3 regions of the Syntrophomonas sp. UBA1041 genome follow, and region 3 is predicted to be linked to each of the others. Evidence: riboswitches for the same ligand, from Rfam matches in the RefSeq annotation. Region 3 holds a riboswitch; each other region holds the start of a gene.
The links. A riboswitch is a leader RNA that binds a small molecule or an ion and turns the genes downstream of it on or off. The one in region 3 is predicted to bind molybdenum cofactor.
Positions count from the first base shown of each region.

Region 1: it holds a riboswitch for molybdenum cofactor, as region 3 does, so the genes downstream of both, fdnG (formate dehydrogenase-N subunit alpha) here and fdhF (formate dehydrogenase subunit alpha) in region 3, are expected to answer to the same signal.
Region 2: it holds a riboswitch for molybdenum cofactor, as region 3 does, so the genes downstream of both, B2633_RS03530 (ABC transporter ATP-binding protein) here and fdhF (formate dehydrogenase subunit alpha) in region 3, are expected to answer to the same signal.

Region 1 is NZ_DCEA01000068.1:71,919-78,013, forward strand. Features, by position in the region: gene B2633_RS10365 (GtrA family protein) at 1-283, shown strand, start outside; gene B2633_RS10370 (glycosyltransferase family 2 protein) at 283-1,221, shown strand; molybdenum cofactor riboswitch at 2,052-2,170, shown strand; gene fdnG (formate dehydrogenase-N subunit alpha) at 2,494-5,691, shown strand; gene B2633_RS10380 (4Fe-4S dicluster domain-containing protein) at 5,694-6,095, shown strand, end outside.
Region 2 is NZ_DCEA01000016.1:24,953-31,047, reverse strand. Features, by position in the region: gene B2633_RS03545 (BlaI/MecI/CopY family transcriptional regulator) at 1-18, shown strand, start outside; gene B2633_RS03540 (N-acetylmuramoyl-L-alanine amidase) at 11-1,702, shown strand; gene B2633_RS03535 (stalk domain-containing protein) at 1,855-3,357, shown strand; molybdenum cofactor riboswitch at 3,549-3,667, shown strand; gene B2633_RS03530 (ABC transporter ATP-binding protein) at 4,103-4,804, shown strand; gene B2633_RS03525 (ABC transporter substrate-binding protein) at 4,828-5,820, shown strand; gene B2633_RS03520 (ABC transporter permease) at 5,801-6,095, shown strand, end outside.
Region 3 is NZ_DCEA01000119.1:13,667-19,761, reverse strand. Features, by position in the region: gene fdhF (formate dehydrogenase subunit alpha) at 1-2,280, opposite strand, end outside; molybdenum cofactor riboswitch at 2,428-2,546, opposite strand; gene fdhD (formate dehydrogenase accessory sulfurtransferase FdhD) at 2,691-3,464, opposite strand; gene B2633_RS17260 (MarR family winged helix-turn-helix transcriptional regulator) at 3,792-4,247, shown strand; gene B2633_RS17255 (4Fe-4S binding protein) at 4,418-5,203, shown strand; gene B2633_RS17250 (ATP-binding cassette domain-containing protein) at 5,435-6,095, opposite strand, start outside.

The sequences.
Region 1 (6,095 bases), on a different contig from region 3:
CTGGATCTTGTCGGTATTATTCGCTTATGCCACCAATCATCTCTTTGTTTTTGAGAGCAAAGCCCGGGGGTTGTTTCCCATTTTGGGACAATGTCTGGCCTTTTTTGGCTGCCGCCTGTTCTCCGGTCTGCTGGACATGACAATAATGTATGTGATGATCGATGTGCTTCACTCCAATGATTTATTGACCAAAATAATCTCCAATATAATCGTGGTCATATCCAATTACCTGTTTAGCAAGCACATAGTATTTCAAGATAAAGGTCAAGGAGAAGTGCTGTAATGAAACAAATATCGATTGTAGTGCCCTGTTATAATGAACAGGAGGTTTTGCCATATTTCTATGCCGAGGTGTCAAAACTGGCTGCGGATATGGCGTTTGTGGCATTTGAATTCGTTTTTGTCGATGACGGTTCACAGGACTGCACCCTGCCCCTAATTAAAGATTTACAGCGCCGGGATCAGCGGGTTAAATATCTGTCTTTTTCTCGTAATTTCGGAAAAGAATCGGCCATCTATGCGGGTCTTAAAAACGCCCGGGGTGATTATGTGGCTATCATGGATGCTGACCTGCAGGATCCGCCCATGCTGATCAAGGATATGTACCTTATCATAAAGCATGAAGGCTATGACTGTGTTGCCACCAGAAGAACCACCCGCAAAGGCGAGCCGCCGGTGAGGTCGTTTTTCGCCAGGCAATTCTACCGCATAATCAATACTATCTCCAATATTGAATTGGTGGATGGAGCCCGGGATTTCAGGCTGATGAGCCGCCAAATGGTGGATTCCATTCTGCAGATCTGTGAATATAACCGTTTTTCCAAAGGTATTTTCGCCTGGGTAGGTTTTAAAACCAAGTGGATGGAATATGACAATCAGGAAAGAGCTGCCGGCCAGACTAAATGGTCGTTTTGGAAGCTCTATTCTTATTCACTGGATGGGATCATGGCCTTTTCCACCACTCCGTTGGCGTTGTCTTCGGTGATAGGATTGGTTTTTTTCTTGGTATCTTTTGTAATGATTGTAGCCATGGCCGCTAAATACCTATTATGGGGCGGTTCTATATACGGGTGGCCCTTTATGGTCTGTATTCTGCTGTTTATTACCGGGATTCAGCTGTTTTGCACCGGCATAGTCGGCCAATATGTTTCCAGAACCTATTTGGAAACCAAGCGCAGGCCCATTTACATCGTCAAGGAATACAGTGACGAATGCCACTGAAGCCAAGAATCAATTGGTATTAATAAGAAATTTACGGGTTAGCCGGCAAATCTTAACCGTAGTTAACGAGTAATATGTTACATCCCCGTTTATCAATATTAAGCGGGGATTTATTTTCGCTCACTATCAGTTTACTTAAATATAGCGAACCAGCTCTAACCGCCTTTTATCATTGGCTGATTCGTGCCATTTTTTCCGCATATGCATTTAGATGATTAAAATTTATGTTGAGGCATTACCAGCCCTTGCAACGTTGCGTATCCTCCTCATGTATGATTCAGTGGGGATTACGCTTGCCTGCCGTCAAGGGTGAAACGCCCCTCCCCTCCATCTCGGGAGGGTTTGTTGTTGTTAGCATATATAATGTTTGGTTATATATAATATTATTAGAAGGAATATAAATTTATATGCAGAACTATAATAGTTGGTGCAATGAATTCATTTTTCCGCTTATAAACAAATGCTTTTATTAAGCTGAAATGTTTTCATTATTCCAGCCGCTAAGATAACGGTATTAAAGGAGGTGAGAAAGTGCTTTCAAGTGCAGGGTTTATGTCAACCACAAAGCGTTTAATGTGACATGCTTCATATGAACCGGTGGTTCGTTTTGTTTCAAACTACAGTGCCAAAAATGGAGAATTAAACCAATGGGAGCCTTTCTCAACCTATCCGCTATGCCGGTATGACTGCTTTTCATTCTAATACCAGCTACTGGCCCGGTTGAAGGTGATGAATCCATATAGCCTTTCAGGAATTTGCTCTCCTATGTTCACTGTTGAAACAGTACTGCTTTAACCCTGTATACTCGCATAATAGTCAAAATTTAATATGTCTTACGCTGACTCCAGAGCTGATTCCCCTAAAGCGACAGCCATTGGGGATTTAGCCGCGGTAAATCTGGAAACGGTTTTATCTCCCTTGCTTGGAAAAGAGTCATCTACCGGAACAGTTTTCTCAGTCTCCAAGATCTGATTATGAAGGTTATGAGTCCTGAGGCAAACTGCTACTTCATTCTTGGCTTTTCAGGCAAGGAGGAAGCCGCACCAAACTGCGGCTTTATGGTCAGTGTACATCCTGTGACCAGCCTCCTGATTAAAGTTAGGAGGTTTTCGTTTTAGGGCGGACACCTTAAAAAGTTTGGTCAGGACCGCATAGCAAGATTCGCAGGCTTAATAATTTTAGTGACAAGCTAGTCCAAATGTAATCTAGAATCTCACAATGGCAGTAATCATCATTCCTTTGCATCGCAATGATTTGAATGGGGGGAAGAGAATGAACGGCAAAATAACCCGCCGTCAGTTTATAAAAAGAGGCGGAGCTACGGTTGCAGCTGCAAGTTTAGGGTCGGCTTTGGGTTTTAATCTCATTGTTTCTGCAGCGGTAATCAAAGAACTGCGCACAAAAAATGTTAGTCCGGTACCAACTGTTTGTCCTTATTGCGGTTCTGGATGCGGTCTGGTAGTTTATGCGGAAAAAAAGGATGATAAATTTGTTAAGTTATTGAGCGTGGTTGGAGACCCTGATAATCCGGTTAATGAAGGATGCGCCTGTCCCAAAGGTTCAGCCATGTTTAATCTGAGAGAAATATATGAACCTGAAACCGGAAAGCAGATCATCAATCCCAGGAGGGTAGCAAAGCCTTTATACAGGGCTCCTGGATCAGAGAAATGGGAAGAAAAAGAGTGGGATTGGATTTTGGATGAAATCGCCCAGCGGATCAAGCAGACCCGCGATGAGAGTTTCATTCACAAAGAGACATTGTCTGATGGAAGTGAAGTAATCGTTAACCGGACCGAAAAAATAGCCTCAATTGGAGGATCAGCCCTGGACAATGAGGAATGCTATCTACTATCCAAGATGATGCGCTCGCTGGGTGTAGTTTACCTGGAAACTCAGGCCCGGCTCTGCCATTCACCATCTGTGGGCGGCCTGGCTCCTTCCTTCGGACGAGGAGTGATGACCAACTCCATGATTGACATGAAAAATACCAACTGTGCTTTAATCATGGGCAGCAACTTGGCCGAAAACCATCCCATCGGTATGAAATGGCTGAACAAGGGGCGTTTTGATCCTAAACGCCAGACCAAAATAATCAGTGTAGATCCCCGTTTCACACGAACTGCCGCAGTGGCCGATCTTTATTGTCCTATGCGTTCTGGCACCGATATCGCCTTCCTGGGCGGCATGATCAAGTATATTCTGGACAACGAGCTCTATCACCATGATTATGTGGTCAATTATACCAATGCAGCTTTCCTTGTCAGAGATGATTATGAGTTTAAAGACGGTTTCTTTTCCGGTTGGAACGAAACTAAGCAAAGTTACGATGTTAGCAGCTGGGATTATCAATACGATGAAAACAACAATATCTTGAAGGATGAAACCCTGCAGCACCCGCGTAGCGTTTTCCAACTCATGAAGCAACACTATTCTCGTTATGACATCGATACGGTATGCAAAATAACCGGATCTCCCCAAAGCAAGTACCGGGAGGTCTTGAAAATGTTTTGCGCAACTTCTGCTCCGGATAAGACGGGCTGCATATGCTATGCCATGGGAATTACCCAGCATACGGTGGGTAGTGAAAACATCCGGGCTTTTGCCATTGTACAGTTATTGTTGGGAAATATCGGACGCCCCGGTGGAGGAATCAATGCCTTGCGCGGTGAAAACAACGTTCAAGGCGCCACCGACATGGCTTTGCTGTATCACATTCTGCCCGGCTATATCGATTCACCCACTGACAGCGCTGATTATAAAGATCTCATTTCTTATATCCGCAAGACCACCCCGGGTGCAGGCAATCTGCAATTCAGCAATTTGAAAGAATTCCGGGCTTTGGCAGCGTCTGGCATCAAACATTCCGGCTGGCGAATACACACTTCCAAGTGGATTGTCAGTCTGCTCAAGGCCTGGTATGGGGATGCCGCTACCGAAGACAACGATTTTGCATATCACTATATACCCAAACGTCAGGATACCAAAAATTATTCGCACATCGGCTTATTCGAAGCCATGCACAGAGGCGAAATCGATGGCCTGTTCGTAAACGGCTCCAATCCGGTAGTGGGCGGCCCCAATGCCAATAAGGAGCAGGAAGCTCTCACTAAACTTAAATGGTTTGTCTGCATCGATCTGTGGCTACACGAAACCGCCGAATTCTGGAGCCACAAAGCCTGGGAAAGACCGGTAGAGAATGAAAAGGTAAAGCAGCTCACTCCACAAGACATTCAGACTGAAGCTTTCTTCCTGCCAGCCGCAGCTGTCTATGAAAAAGAAGGCACAGCTGCTTCCACCAGCCGGATGGTTCAGTTCCGCTGGAAGGGTGCTGACCCGGTCGGTGAATCCAAAGCCGACCTGTGGATTTATAATGAGCTGGTCAAACGAGTTCAAAAGCTCTATGAAGGCAGTACCCGTTCTGAAGACGAACCCATCACCAAATTAACCTGGGATTATGATGGTCAACATGGCGAAGAAGAACCCGATATTATGAAAGTGGCCAATGAATTGTGCGGCTTCCAGGTAGCCAGCGGCAAGCCTGTTGAGGGTTTTGCCCTGTTGAAAGATGACGGTTCCACCACCTGCGGGTGCTGGGTATACTGCGGAGCCACCACCTGGAAAGATGGCAAGATGTTTTATAAAGCACAGTCACGTAAGAAAGAAGATCCCGGTAATTTGGGCCTGTTTCCCGAGTGGGGCTGGGCCTGGCCGATGAACCGCCGTATTGTTTACAACCGCTGCTCGGTGCAGCCTGATGGCATTAACCCCTGGCCCGGCGATGATGACCGCAGGTTGGTTTGGTGGGATGCCGGCGCCGATGCCGGCGGTTCCTGGACCGGCCTGGACGTACCAGACATTAGCAAGACTACCGGACCTGACAAGCCGGCTTTTAATGATCCATTTATCATGCGTCCTGAAGGCAAAGGCTGCATCTTCGCCGCCAAAACCTCGATGAAAGACGGTCCTTTCCCTGAGCATTACGAGCCCTGGGAAAGCCCTGTAGCTCCTATTCTGAACAAAACCAGGGTAAACCCGGCTGCCAAAGTATGGGAGCCTGACAATCAAGGCAACGCTGGTCAGTATCCTATTATAGCCACTACTTTCCGCCTGGTGGAACACTGGCAGACCGGCGCTTTGACTCGCAACCTGCCCTGGCTGGCCGAGTTGATGCCCAATATGTTTATGGAGATGAGTGAGGAGCTGGCCCGGGATAAAGGGATCAAGAACGGTGCCAAGGTTATTGTCTCTACCACCCGGGGTGACATCGAGGCTCTGGCTTGTGTGACCAAACGCTTAAAGCCCTTTAAAGTAGGCGGCAAAGAAGTTCATGAGATAGCGCTTTCCTGGCAGTATGGCTTTAAAGGCTATGCCACTGGTGATCCAGCCAACCGCTTAACACCCCACATCGGCGACGCCAACACCATATGTCCGGAATATAAAGCATTTCTATGCGACATAAGGAGGGCGTAACAATGGCAAATATGACAAATCTGTATGATAGCAGCAAATGCACCGCCTGTCGTGCTTGCCAGGTAGCCTGCAAGAACTGGAATCAGCTTCCGGCTTCCATCAAGCCATTTAAGGGCAATTATCAGACCCATGAAGATACTGACGGCGACACCTTTACGATTGTCCTGATGAATGAAGTCGACACTGCCGCTCACGGTGTGGATTGGAACTTTGCCAAATTCCAGTGCATGCACTGCTTCGATGCCGCATGCATGAAAGCCTGCCCCAGGAATGCCTATACCAAGACTGAGTGGGGCGCCACCATCCATGACCCTGAAAAGTGCATCGGCTGCCAGTACTGCACTTTTGCCTGCCCCTTTGGCGTTCCCAAGCACCGCAAGCGCGAGGACAAGATCACCAAATGC
Region 2 (6,095 bases), on a different contig from region 3:
GGTGATAGTGATGAATGAAATTGTCTGGCTATTACTGTCGCTTTCCGTATCAGGCAGCATTCTGGCGATTATAATTTTTGCCATCAAACCTTTTATAAGGCATAAGCTTCCTAAATCTATTCAATATTGCATATGGATTGTCGTACTGCTGAGATTAATACTGCCCATTTCCTTTGATGAAAGTATTATGAACCAGGTGTTTTATGGAGATCAAGCCACCCTTATAACAAGTCCTCAGGGCGAAGAAAACCCTAATACCTCATTCATATGGCCCCATGTTCAGGAAAATGTAAGCAATGGTACCTATAATAATGACACTGACCATAGCAGATATTTCAGCGACTTGTTTAATCAGTATTTATTTTATATTTGGCTTTTAGGAGTAATCATAGTACTGGCATTCAACCTGATTGGATATGCCCGGTTTGTAAAAAACATAAACCAAACCAACCGGCCAGCCTCTGCAGAGGAAAGCCAGATGCTGACCGACTTGTTAAATGGACGGGAAAACGTGCAACTGCTGCGCAACCGCTATGCCGCCACTCCCATGCTGATCGGAATCCTGAAACCCTTGATCATTATTCCTGACATTCACTTCAGTGAAAAACAGCTCAAAAATATTCTGCTTCATGAGGTCATGCATTACAGACGTTTTGATATCGGCATAAAATGGCTGACCATGATAGCGGCATCTCTGCATTGGTTTAATCCCCTGATGTGTTTTATCAAAAGGGAAATCGATCATGCCTGTGAACTCTCCTGTGATGAAGCGGTTATCAGGAACCTTGATGCTGATGAAAAACAGGCCTATGGCGATACATTGATATCGGTAGTCGCAGATCACAAATATCCCCCGGGGGCCCTGCAGGCTACGATGAGTGAAGAAAAAGCCACTCTAAAAGAAAGGCTGGTGGCAATCATGAAGTATAGCAAAAAGGCAAAATCCAATATGCTGATCTCCATAGCGCTGTTGATATCATTCATTAGCGGAGCAGTAATCCTGGGTGGGTGTGTCGACATCACCAATCCCAATTCTAATGAGAAGCCTGCTTCGGACAATGTCACAACAAATGTCACAACAATGGTGTACGATGCGCGCATAAAAAATAAACTGGTCGTGATTGATCCTGCCCATGGGGGAGACGATTTTGGCGGCACTTACCCTTTCGATGTAACAGACAACAGCCTGGTTGAAGTGAAAGAAAAGGATTTGAATCTGAAGATTTCACTTAAATTGTATGAGATGCTAAAAACATCAGGAATACCGGTTGAGATAACGCGAAAAGACGACCGTGGACTGAGCCTGGACGAGCGTATCAGCATGGCCAATGAAAAAAATGCGGCCCTATTTCTTAATATTCATACTGGGATGGCCAATGATGAGAGCGTAAATGGTACCTCCACCACGTTTTGTTCAGATAAAAATCGCCAAACCGCTGGTTTGACAAGTGAAAGATTCGCCGGGCTGCTGCAAAATGAACTGCATAAGCAGCTTCAAACCACAGACCTGGGAGTTAAAGAGGGAAATTTCAAGGTACTCACGGAGACCCATGCGTCTTCAGCCATAGTTGATGTCGCCTTTATATCCAATGAGTCGGACCGGAAGAATCTTATGGATGAAGCATTCCGCGACAGGGCGGCTCTGGCTCTATATGACGGGGTTATCGCTTCGCTTCATGAAATGGTGTCTGCAGAGCCATAAAGCCAGTATCTTAATCACCGGCAACCATCATTTTCAAGTATGTATCGCTACCGTAAGATAAATCCATATGACACCGTAAACTACTTATAGGTATTTACATAATGAAATGACTTTTTGGTTAACGAAGCGAAGTAATTGAAAGAAGGGAAATAATGAAAAGGCTATTAACGTCCGGTATCGTATTACTATTAATGCTTTTTGCTGTAAGTACAGGCGTTTTAGCGAATACGGATGAAGGCGATTATGATGCTCGTGAAAAATTGAGGAATGAAGGGGTCTGGCTGACTCCTGAAGAAAGCGCACAGCAGAAAGCCGAATTGGACAGCTTGTTGGATGCGTTAGATCATGCTGCAAATATGAAAGAAGGCCAGGTGATGGTTCCCATCCGCTGGGCGGCTGAGCAATTGGGAGCAAGTTCTGTAGAATGGGACTTAAAAACCCGGACAATAACCATTAAAACCCCGCAGGACTTTTATAGTATGGAGAAACTGGCCTCTTATGCCAATGCTCTGCAATTAAATGCAACCGAACAGAATGAACAAATCTGGCCACTCCCGGATAGGGCCAAAGAGCTGGATCTATCCTATGCTGTGAGCAAAAAATGGGTTTTAGAACTGCCCCGGGAGGGATCATCAAATCCAACCCGGCCCTTTGATTATATCAGCATACGTATTGTCAGCGATGATGGTCTCTATGAACACAGTTCGGTAGTACACAGTGCCGAAAACCGTCAGGGTCATTATTACCTGCCCATGGACTGGGTGGAATACCTGTTTAATGCCCGGATCAATTACAATCAAACCACCAATATGTTCTTCATTCAAACCCCCGATCTAGACAAAATCAAAGCCGATATTGCCCGCATAGAAAATGCCCTTATTCCAGCCAGTGCGGATGAAGCCATAAAATTGTGGGGCCGGGGTGAACAAACCCGCAACGGGGCTCTGCAATATTTGGCATTGTCGCCCCAACTGCGCCAGGAAGCAGATAAAAGCAGCTATGTTCGTCAATCATACTGGGTCACCGGCGGTTCCAGTCCCCGGGTGGGGCCGATAAGCATAGACAGTCGGGATCAAGTCAAGGCTACCAGGGTCGAGTATACTCTCTCTTTCCCGGAAATCACCTCTGCCCCGCCCCATACCACCGCAAGAGAAAAGCTGGTGGTGGAGAAGCTTGTCAATGATGGCAAAGAAGGCTGGTTCATAACCCAGATACTGCAGTCCAGCGGCTATGGGATTATTGACGGCTTTTATGAAAGCAACAGCTATGAAAATGAAAAATTCGGTTTTTCCTTGCTAATACCGCAGGATTTTATGGATGCGGTTGAAATAAAGGCAGGGAGCGACTGCATCTATTTCGTTAATAAAGAGATCCAAGCCCTGCTCCCGGAACATATTTTTGGGGTGGTGGGACGAATTGAAATCTATGATAAAGAAAAATTCGCCAGGGATATTATTCAGCAGGGAGCGGATATATACGGACTGAGATATCTGGGAGAGAACGAAAAGTACTATTTTGGTTACGCCCATGCCACAGATGTTCAAGTTCCGCCTGAGGCTTCGCAGGAGTTAATAGAACAATATAGATCGATGGAGGAAAAGTTCGACCAGATCATTAAGACATTTAAATTAATCAACACTACTGAACTTAATTAAGCTCCGGCAAATAATACATTAAAGCAATTTGAAAGACCGGGTGAGTGCCTACCCGTCTAACCATGACAAAACCAACAGAAATCTAACCAGTATGTTAATTTTTGATGAGATGGAATGCTGAAGTTGACAAAAGGGTACGTCCCTTAGTCTCAGGCAGGATTTTTGCCGTTAATGACGAATAATGCAATAAATAATTGAATAGTCTCCGAGCCTTTTCGCCTAAAGAGCGTTCCAAGGGGATCAGGCCGTCAGGGTGGTTTGGGAAACTGAGTTGCCTCCCAGTGTGGAAAGGAGATAAGCGGAATCGGCCATTTATCGGCGGACTGTTTGTCGCAGTTCGCCTTTATTTGTAGTATGAACTTTCCTATGATGTCGTCTATCAAGAGGCAGGCAGGTCGCAGTTGTCTCCAGGTTCTGTGCCGATTAATGCTTGATGCTATAAGGCTATTGTCGCCCGGCGGTTCTTTCTTGCCGGGCGTTTTGTAGTTTCTACCGTGGTATTTCTAAAAGAGGAGGTGTATAAGAGTCTGAAGCATTATTCAGGTGTTGCGGGCGGCTGGTTCGGTGATTGACAGCATTTGCAGTGGCGGCTAATTGGGGCAATGGCAGATCGCAACAGTGGTTTCGGGTTTCCGACCGAAAGGTTGGCGGGTTTTTATCCATCGAATACATAAAAGTCCATTGCGGCCTTGCGTTATAGGAATATCTTCCGAGGTTTGGCACCAATTTGGAAAGGCGATAACAGGTGATCGAATTAAACGATATCGGCAAAAGTTATGGAAAACTGGAAATAATTAAAAACTTTTCTTGTGTATTCCGATCAGGTGAGTTCGTGTGCATCTGCGGCCCCTCAGGTATTGGCAAGACTACCCTTTTGCAATTGATCGCCGGTCTGGAAAAACCTGAATACGGGAGCATCCAATACCGGAGCCAGCATATCGCTTATGTTTTTCAGGAATCCCGGCTGATTCCCTGGTGCAATGTTTTGGAGAACATCGAGATCGGCTTATATGCTCTGATGCCCGAGGACAGAAGGGAACGGAGGAGCATCTCCGAAAAACTGGCGCTGAAGGTTGGCCTGGATGGATTTCAGTCTTACTACCCGTCTCAGTTGAGTGGAGGCATGAAACAGAGGGTTTCCCTGGCCAGGGCGTTTGCCATCGAACCGGATATCCTGCTTCTGGATGAACCTTTCAGCTCATTAAATGATGAATTGCGGGAGGCGATGTGCAGATACCTGGTAAAACTCCTGGCCTTTAAACCCCGCACCTCGATTATGGTAACCCATAATATCGAAGAAGCTGTGCGCTTGGCGGACAGGATCATCTTCCTGCGCAACCGTCCCTGCGAAATTGTGTTGGACTTCTCTATAAGCACAGCCTTGCAAGACCGCGATATGAAATTCAGACTTGAACAGATCGAAAAGATCCAGGCACTGATTAATTAATGATGGAGAAAAGGGAGGATATCATGAACTTCGGAGTAAAAAGGATACTGGCAGGCTTAATAGTATTGACTCTGGCTCTCAGCCTAACTGGCTGCGCAAAGACCACCCCGAAGATGCAGGAGCTGCAAATCGCCGCTTCTCAAGGTGCAGGCAGCTACCCCCTGGCGCCTATGGTGGAGAACAATGCCCTTAAAGACATGGCTGACAAGACCGTCATCGTGCCCTGGGTTACCAGCGAGCAGCTCTCTGCCATGGTCACCTCCAACCAGGCGCAGTTCGCAATCACTCCTATAACCAATGCCCTGATGCTATATAATAAAGGGGCTGATTTAAAGCTGGTCAATGTTGCAGTCTGGGGCATGTTGTATATATTGAGCGCCGATGACAGTGTAAAAACCATCGCTGATCTCAAAGGCAAAGAAATAGCCGTCACCGGCGGCGGTACCAGCTATCACGGCAACATATTAAGACACATTCTCATTAAAAATAATCTTGACCCCGATAAAGACCTCACCATAATCAATATGGATATGGCAGAAGCCTCTTCAAAACTGGCTACCGGAGCCATAAAACTCGCTCTGTCCAACGAACCCAATTCTACTATAACCATAGCCAATGCTCTTAAAGGAAATATTACTGTGACCCGGGCCATCGATTTGCAGGTCGAATGGGGCAAAGCCGTAGGGAGTAATAACGCCCGTATACCACAGGCCGGACTGATCGTCGTGGGTGACAATGCCCAGAATAAAGCGCTGGTAGATGCAGTCTCGAAGCAATTCGCAGAGGGGGCCGGGTGGATCAATGAGAATCCTGCTCAGGCTGGGCCCCTGGTAGAAAAATATTTCCCTAAAATGAAGGCTGCCGCGGTCGAGAATTCTTTGACTTACGCCAGACTTGAACCCCTGGCCGGTGCCGAGTGCAAGCAGGAGATCAACGCATTTTTAAATGAGTTTCTCCAGACGGCTCCCCCGGCATCTATAGGGGGGAAACTACCGGATGATGGTTTTTATTACTAAGGTGATCACCGACCGGAAGTATTATCTGCTGGGGATAGTCATAATAATGGCGGGATGGCAGGCCCTGGCGACGGCGTCCCATCCTCTTATCGTGGCTTCCCCGCTGAGCACTCTCAAGGCTTTTTTCGGCATGCTGAGCAACGGAGAATTGGGGAGAAGCTTGTTGGTGACTCTGCAGCGACAGCTTGCCGGTCTGGCCCTGGGGGTGTTGACCGGTACCTGTCTCGGTGTGTTTGGGGGTATTAAAGCCTCGCTGGACGGCATGATAATGCCGA
Region 3 (6,095 bases):
TCCGCGGGTAAACTTACCGGCGTGCAGGAAGGGAGTTCCGGGATGTTCGAGGGTCGGACAGGGCCATTGCAGGCTTTCTTTTTCCAGGCGATCGTAATTGATGCCCGTCATAGAAGGTGACATTCCTGCCATTTCCTTCCATATGTCGTGGGGATGGTCATAAGCCATGGGATATCCGATCCTGCTAACCATCTGACAGATGGTCTGCCAGTTGGCCTGGCCGGGAATGGGTTCAATGGCTTTGCGCACCCTTTGGACGCGGCGTTCGGTATTGGTAAAGGTGCCGTCACATTCAGCAAAACTGGCTGCCGGCAGAATCACATCCGCGAACTGAGCCGTTTCGGTGAGGAATAGTTCCTGTACCACCAGAAATTCCAGGTTGGCCAGGGCCTCCTTAATGTGGTTGGCATTGGGATCGGTCAACACCGGGTTCTCGCCCAGAATATACATCGCCTTGACGCTCCCGTGGTGAGCAGCTTCGAACATCTCCGGAATCTTTAACCCTACCTTGGCAGGCAGTGAGACGTTCCAGGCCTTTTCGAATTTCTCACGATTGGCGTCTACTGTAACCGCCTGATAACCTGAATATACATTGGGCAAGGCCCCCATGTCACAGGCGCCCTGGACATTGTTCTGTCCGCGCATCGGGCATACCCCGGTGCCAGGACGGCCCAGATGACCGGTCAACATGGCCAGGTTGGCAATGCTCATAACATTGCGGGTTCCGCAGATATGCTCTGTGATCCCCAGGGTATAGAATATCATGGCCCGGTCAGTGGTGGCATATAAGCGAGCCACGCTGTATAGATCCTCCACCGGCACTCCGGTCAGCTCGGAGACATGTTCCGGTGTGTAAGCAGCCACGATTTCTTTCAATTCTTCATAGTTTTCGGTTCTTTCGGCGATAAAGGCCTTGTCTTCCAGGCCTTCTTTGATAATGATGTGCATTAAGCCATTAAGCAGTGGAATATCAGTTCCTGGTTTTAGCCTCAGCCAGTGATCGGCTTCGTCGACCAGATCGATATGGCGCGGGTCACATACCACCAGCTTGGCCCCGTTGCGCGCCGCCTGGCGCATTTTGTATCCGATGACCGGATGGGCTTCAGTGGCATTGGTCCCGACCAGCAGCATCATCTGGGCTTGTTCGGTGATTTCGTTTATGGGGTTGGTCATCGCGCCGCTTCCAAAAGTGGTAGCCAGACCGGCTACAGTGGGCGCGTGTCAGGTACGGGCGCAATGGTCCACATTATTGGTTCCCATTGCCGCGCGGGCAAACTTCTGCACCAGGAAATTCTCCTCATTGGTACAACGGGCTGAACTTAAGGCAGCAAAAGCGTCCGGTCCATATTTTGCCTTAATGTCATTTAAACGGGCAGCGATTACATCGAAGGCTTCATCCCAGCTGGCGGGAACGAATTGACCCTCTTTTTTGATGAGCGGTGTAGTGAGGCGGTTTTCATTATAGATGAAATCCCATCCGAAACGGCCTTTAACGCACAACATACGCCCATTCACGGTGCTTTCGGGGCTGGATAGCACGCCATGTATTTTACCGTCTTTAAGCGCCAGGTCAAAGTTGCATCCGGTACCGCAGAACGGGCAGGTGGTTCTGATCCGTTCATATTCCCAGCGCCGTCCCTGACCGGCCATACTCTTCTCGGTTAAAGCCCCGGTCGGGCACACGGCCACGCACTGCCCGCAGAAAACACAGTCTGATTCGATATAATCCACATCCGCAGCAGTAGTGGCTTTGCGGTCAAAGCCCCGATACAGGAAAGACAGGTTGTCCTGACCAGTCATCTCCTCACAGGCGCGAACGCAAGCGCCGCACAGGATACATTTGTTCAGGTCCCTGACAATAAAAGGATTGCTGGCATCAACAGCGTAGTGGTGCCTTTCCCCGGCAAAACTGCTCTCTTTAACGCCATAGCGATAACAGTATTCAGCCAGCTTGCAATCCCCCATTTTTTCGCAGGTCATACAATCCAAGGGATGGTTGGCCACCAACAATTCCAGTATGGTTTTACGGGCTTCAACCACTGATTCTGATTCGGTGTCTACTTCCATCCCCGGGTAAACCGGAGTAACACACGCCGCGGGCAATAGACGATTGCCTTTCACTTCGACTACGCACATGCGGCATGCCCCCAGCGGACTCAAATCGGGATCATAACAAAACCGTGGTATATCAATCCCAACCATATCCGCAGCCTGCAAAATAGTGCTTCCTGCCGGAACCTGAACCTCCTTTCCGTTCATCACAATAGTTACCATTTCCAAAACCTTCACCCCTTTCGTTTTTTGGACAGATATAAACACAAAAAACCTCCTGCTTTAGAAACAGGAGGTTTTTGCATTTGCCCGCTTAAAGATCAGAAAAAGACACTTAATTCTGACCATGATCCGACAAACACCAGCCTTCAATATTAATATTGAAGACTAACTCCTTTCCAAGCACGGGAGGCAGGCCTGTTTCCCGGCCTACCCAACGGTTGAGGAGCCATAGCATTTGCTTTAGGCTCAGCAACTCGGAGTATTAAGTATTAAATTTAAAATTAAAACTGGGGCGTTTTCTCTATTACCTGTATATTAGACATTTTTCTTAAAACTCCTGCTAGGGATAATTATTTCCCAAGCAAAAAGGATGGGGCTCCTCCCCCCTGAAGTTCCTGTCATCCCTTGGTGAGAAGCTAGCCAAAACAGACCCGTTCCGGATGACTGTAAACATTGAAGCGTTCGCCGCGAGCAAAGCCGACCACGGTGATACCCAGCTCCCTGGCCCGATCAACCGTTAAGAGGGTTGGAGCCGATCGTGACAGGATAAAGGGTATCCGGTTGTAGGCAGCCTTCTGAAGGATTTCAAAAGCCACCCGCCCGCTTAAAACCAGACACTTATCATGGAGTGGAATCTTGTTTAGAAAAGCATAGCCGAACACCTTGTCCACTGCGTTATGCCGGCCGATATCCTCGAAGCGTTTGATCAAACCCTCTGGCCCGCCCAATCCGGCACTGTGAACTCCGCCGGTCTTTTTGAAAGTATATGATTTCTCATCCAGTTCGCTGATTATCGCCAGTAATTGCCCGGGTGTAAAAAGGCCCTGACCCGGGGGCTGCTTCATCAAGGGCTTTAATACCCCATAGCCCCGACCTATGCAGGTATTGATGGTTTTAATCGATTCAGTATAATTTCCGGGCTGCCCCTCGATGACAATATCTACCCCATCGTCCTTCGACTCGGTTAAACTCAATAATTGGCCGGATGGTTCTATGATCCCTTCACTGATAAGATACCCGGCAGCCAGTTCCCGTCCGGCATGAGGTGAAGAAGCCAATCTGACCACTTCCTCACCATTGAGCTTTATCTTAAGGTATCTCTCCGTAACCAGGGGTTCCAGGCTCGGTTTAACCTGGCCTTGATCAAAAGCAACAACCTCCCTGTACTCAGTCAACTCCTTTTTATCCATGTTTGCCGCCTCCCCATTGCTCTGACGTCTTTTCGTTTGCCAAGTGCTCCCGGTGCTTTTTGAAAAGGGTTGGTTAGCATAATTTAATCATACTTGTTCATAAGTATCCAGGCTATTGGGTGCAGATCAAACAGCAGAACCCGTTCCCCAATAATATTCAGTCCAGAGTAAACTGAAGCCATAATGATGGACTCCCTCTACTTCATCTTGTAACAAATGGGCGCCAGGCATCAAAAAGATATGTTGTCAAATAGCATAATATGTGTATATACTCATATCAATAGATATACCCGTCTCGCTTTCTATAACCAAAAATGAGGTGTTGGCATGTCAGCCCAGGACGATAATGACAAGAAAATGGCCGCAGCCATGGGCCGGGCCTGCGTTTTTTATAATATCCGCAAAACGACTCGGATGTTAACTTCCTATTATGACCGGGTCTTGAGTCCTTGCGGACTAAAGACAACTCAGTTTTCCTTACTGATGAATGTTCTTTTGCTGGAATCTGCAACGGTTTCACAATTAGCCCGGCAGCTGGGAATGGACCGCACCACTCTGAGCAGAAATGTGCGTCTGCTGGCGCAGAAAGGCTTGCTGCGCCTAGGCAGCGGCGAGGATCGCCGCGAACAACGTATCAGCCTGACCGCAGAGGGCAGACTGGCTATCGATCAAGCCATACCGTTTTGGCAGCAAGCTCAATCCGAGGTGGAGAAACAATTAGGTCAGGAATGGGTTAAAGATTTTCTTTCCAGCTTGAGGAGAATAAACCGTACGGAATTATAAGATATTTTTTAACATATTATGTGTATATACACTGTTTCTCTTGGGATGACTGCTCAAGCTGACATATATTCGGTAAAGGGGGTGCCCGTGAGATATGTAAATAGAATGGGATCGGGCTCTGATGTTTTGGAACTGATTTACAGGTTAATAGAATTGGGGAGGTAACTAACTTGAACAATTTGGATTTAAGCGCAGCCAAAAAGAGGATTAAAACATTTATGCGCAATGTTGGAGTGGACGATATTGGGTTCGCCAATCTGAAAGACTATGATAGTCCCAAATCTCCGGTGGTTACAGACTTTTTCCCCCAGGCTCGTTCTATCGTGGTCTTGGCATATAAGGAGTTAAGCACTTGCGCCAGCACCAATATGCAGATTGCCATGAACGGAAGACTGGATCTCATGGAATTCTCGCGTTCCTGCAATTATAAACTGGCCCGCCTGCTGGAAAAGGAATTCGGTGATCAGGCCATGACTGTACCTGTCTCTTATCCCCTGGAAATGAGTAAAAGAACCGGCGGTGCGGTTGGTGAGGTATCCCTGCGCCATGCTGCCCATGCAGCGGGACTGGGCGTGTTCGGGAGGAACAATCTCCTCTTGCACCCCAGGTATGGCAGCCGAATAGTATTCACCGCGGTCTTGAGTACGCTTGATTTTGATTCAGACCCCAAGATCGAAGACGAGCTCTGCACCTATTGTGACATTTGTGTGGAAAGCTGCCCGGTTGGGGCGCTGGATGAAGAAGGCCAAACAAATGTTAACAGATGCCTGAGGAACTCTCAGCCTTATGGGCTGGGCGCTTCCATCGGTTTCTGGAGCAAAATGTCCGAAAGCAGTGTGGAGGAACAGAAAAAGCTGCTGCTGGACGATCACTACTGGCGCCTTTATCAGGCCCAATTAATCGGTTTTCAGTATTGCTGTTTCAATTGCCTCAGCACCTGCCCCATTGGACAATAGATATAGGGTTTCTTTCAACCCATTGGCTTAACAAACATAATGATCGCAAAGGGAGATACCTTAATCGGTATCCCCCTTCACGATAAGATAGAAAAGGGTGCTATGGAAGATTGTTTGGGGAAATGATCAGCGTTAACGATGCAAAACGATAAGGTCTGCTCTATCTTTTCAAGGACAGCCCTTAACCCCCATGGACTGGCACTGATTAATAACGCCGGGCCACAGTATAGACTATTGAGATAGTCGACCCGCATAAAAACTTGGTTGGCGGGGATTATCACCGCTTGTGCCGGGATATTGCCCCGCCGCAATCTGGGCCCCCCGATCGAGCGTGATCACGGTATGGCCTAGTTGTTCAGCGTCTCCTTGATCGTGGGTGACAACAATTACGGGAATATTCCATTGAGCATGCAGTTCTCGAATGGTGTCCCTCAAGCTCACATGAGCCTGCTGATCCAGACTGCTAAATGGTTCGTCCAGCAGCAAGAGCCTGGGTTCGGTCACCAGGGCTCTAATCAATGCGGCCCGCTGCCGCTCCCCACCGGAAATCTGATGAGGATAGCGCCCGCCTAAGTGTTGGATACCGAATTGCTCCATCAGCTCGCGATGATTGGCGGTCCGCTGCTTGCCTTGGATTTTGGGGATGCCATATTTGATGTTTTGTTCAACAGTCATATGCGGAAAAAGGTTGTGATCCTGAAACAGGTATCCGATGTGACGCAAGCGGGCCGGCAGATCGAGCCTGGCACTGGATGAGTACAGCACCTGCTCCTGCAGCATGATCTCACCCCGGTCAGGCTTCCGCAAACCGGCTAAACACTCCAGAGTAGTGGTTTTTCCCGCTCCGGATGGCCCCCATAATACTAAAATCCGGTTGTCCAATTCGAAAGCA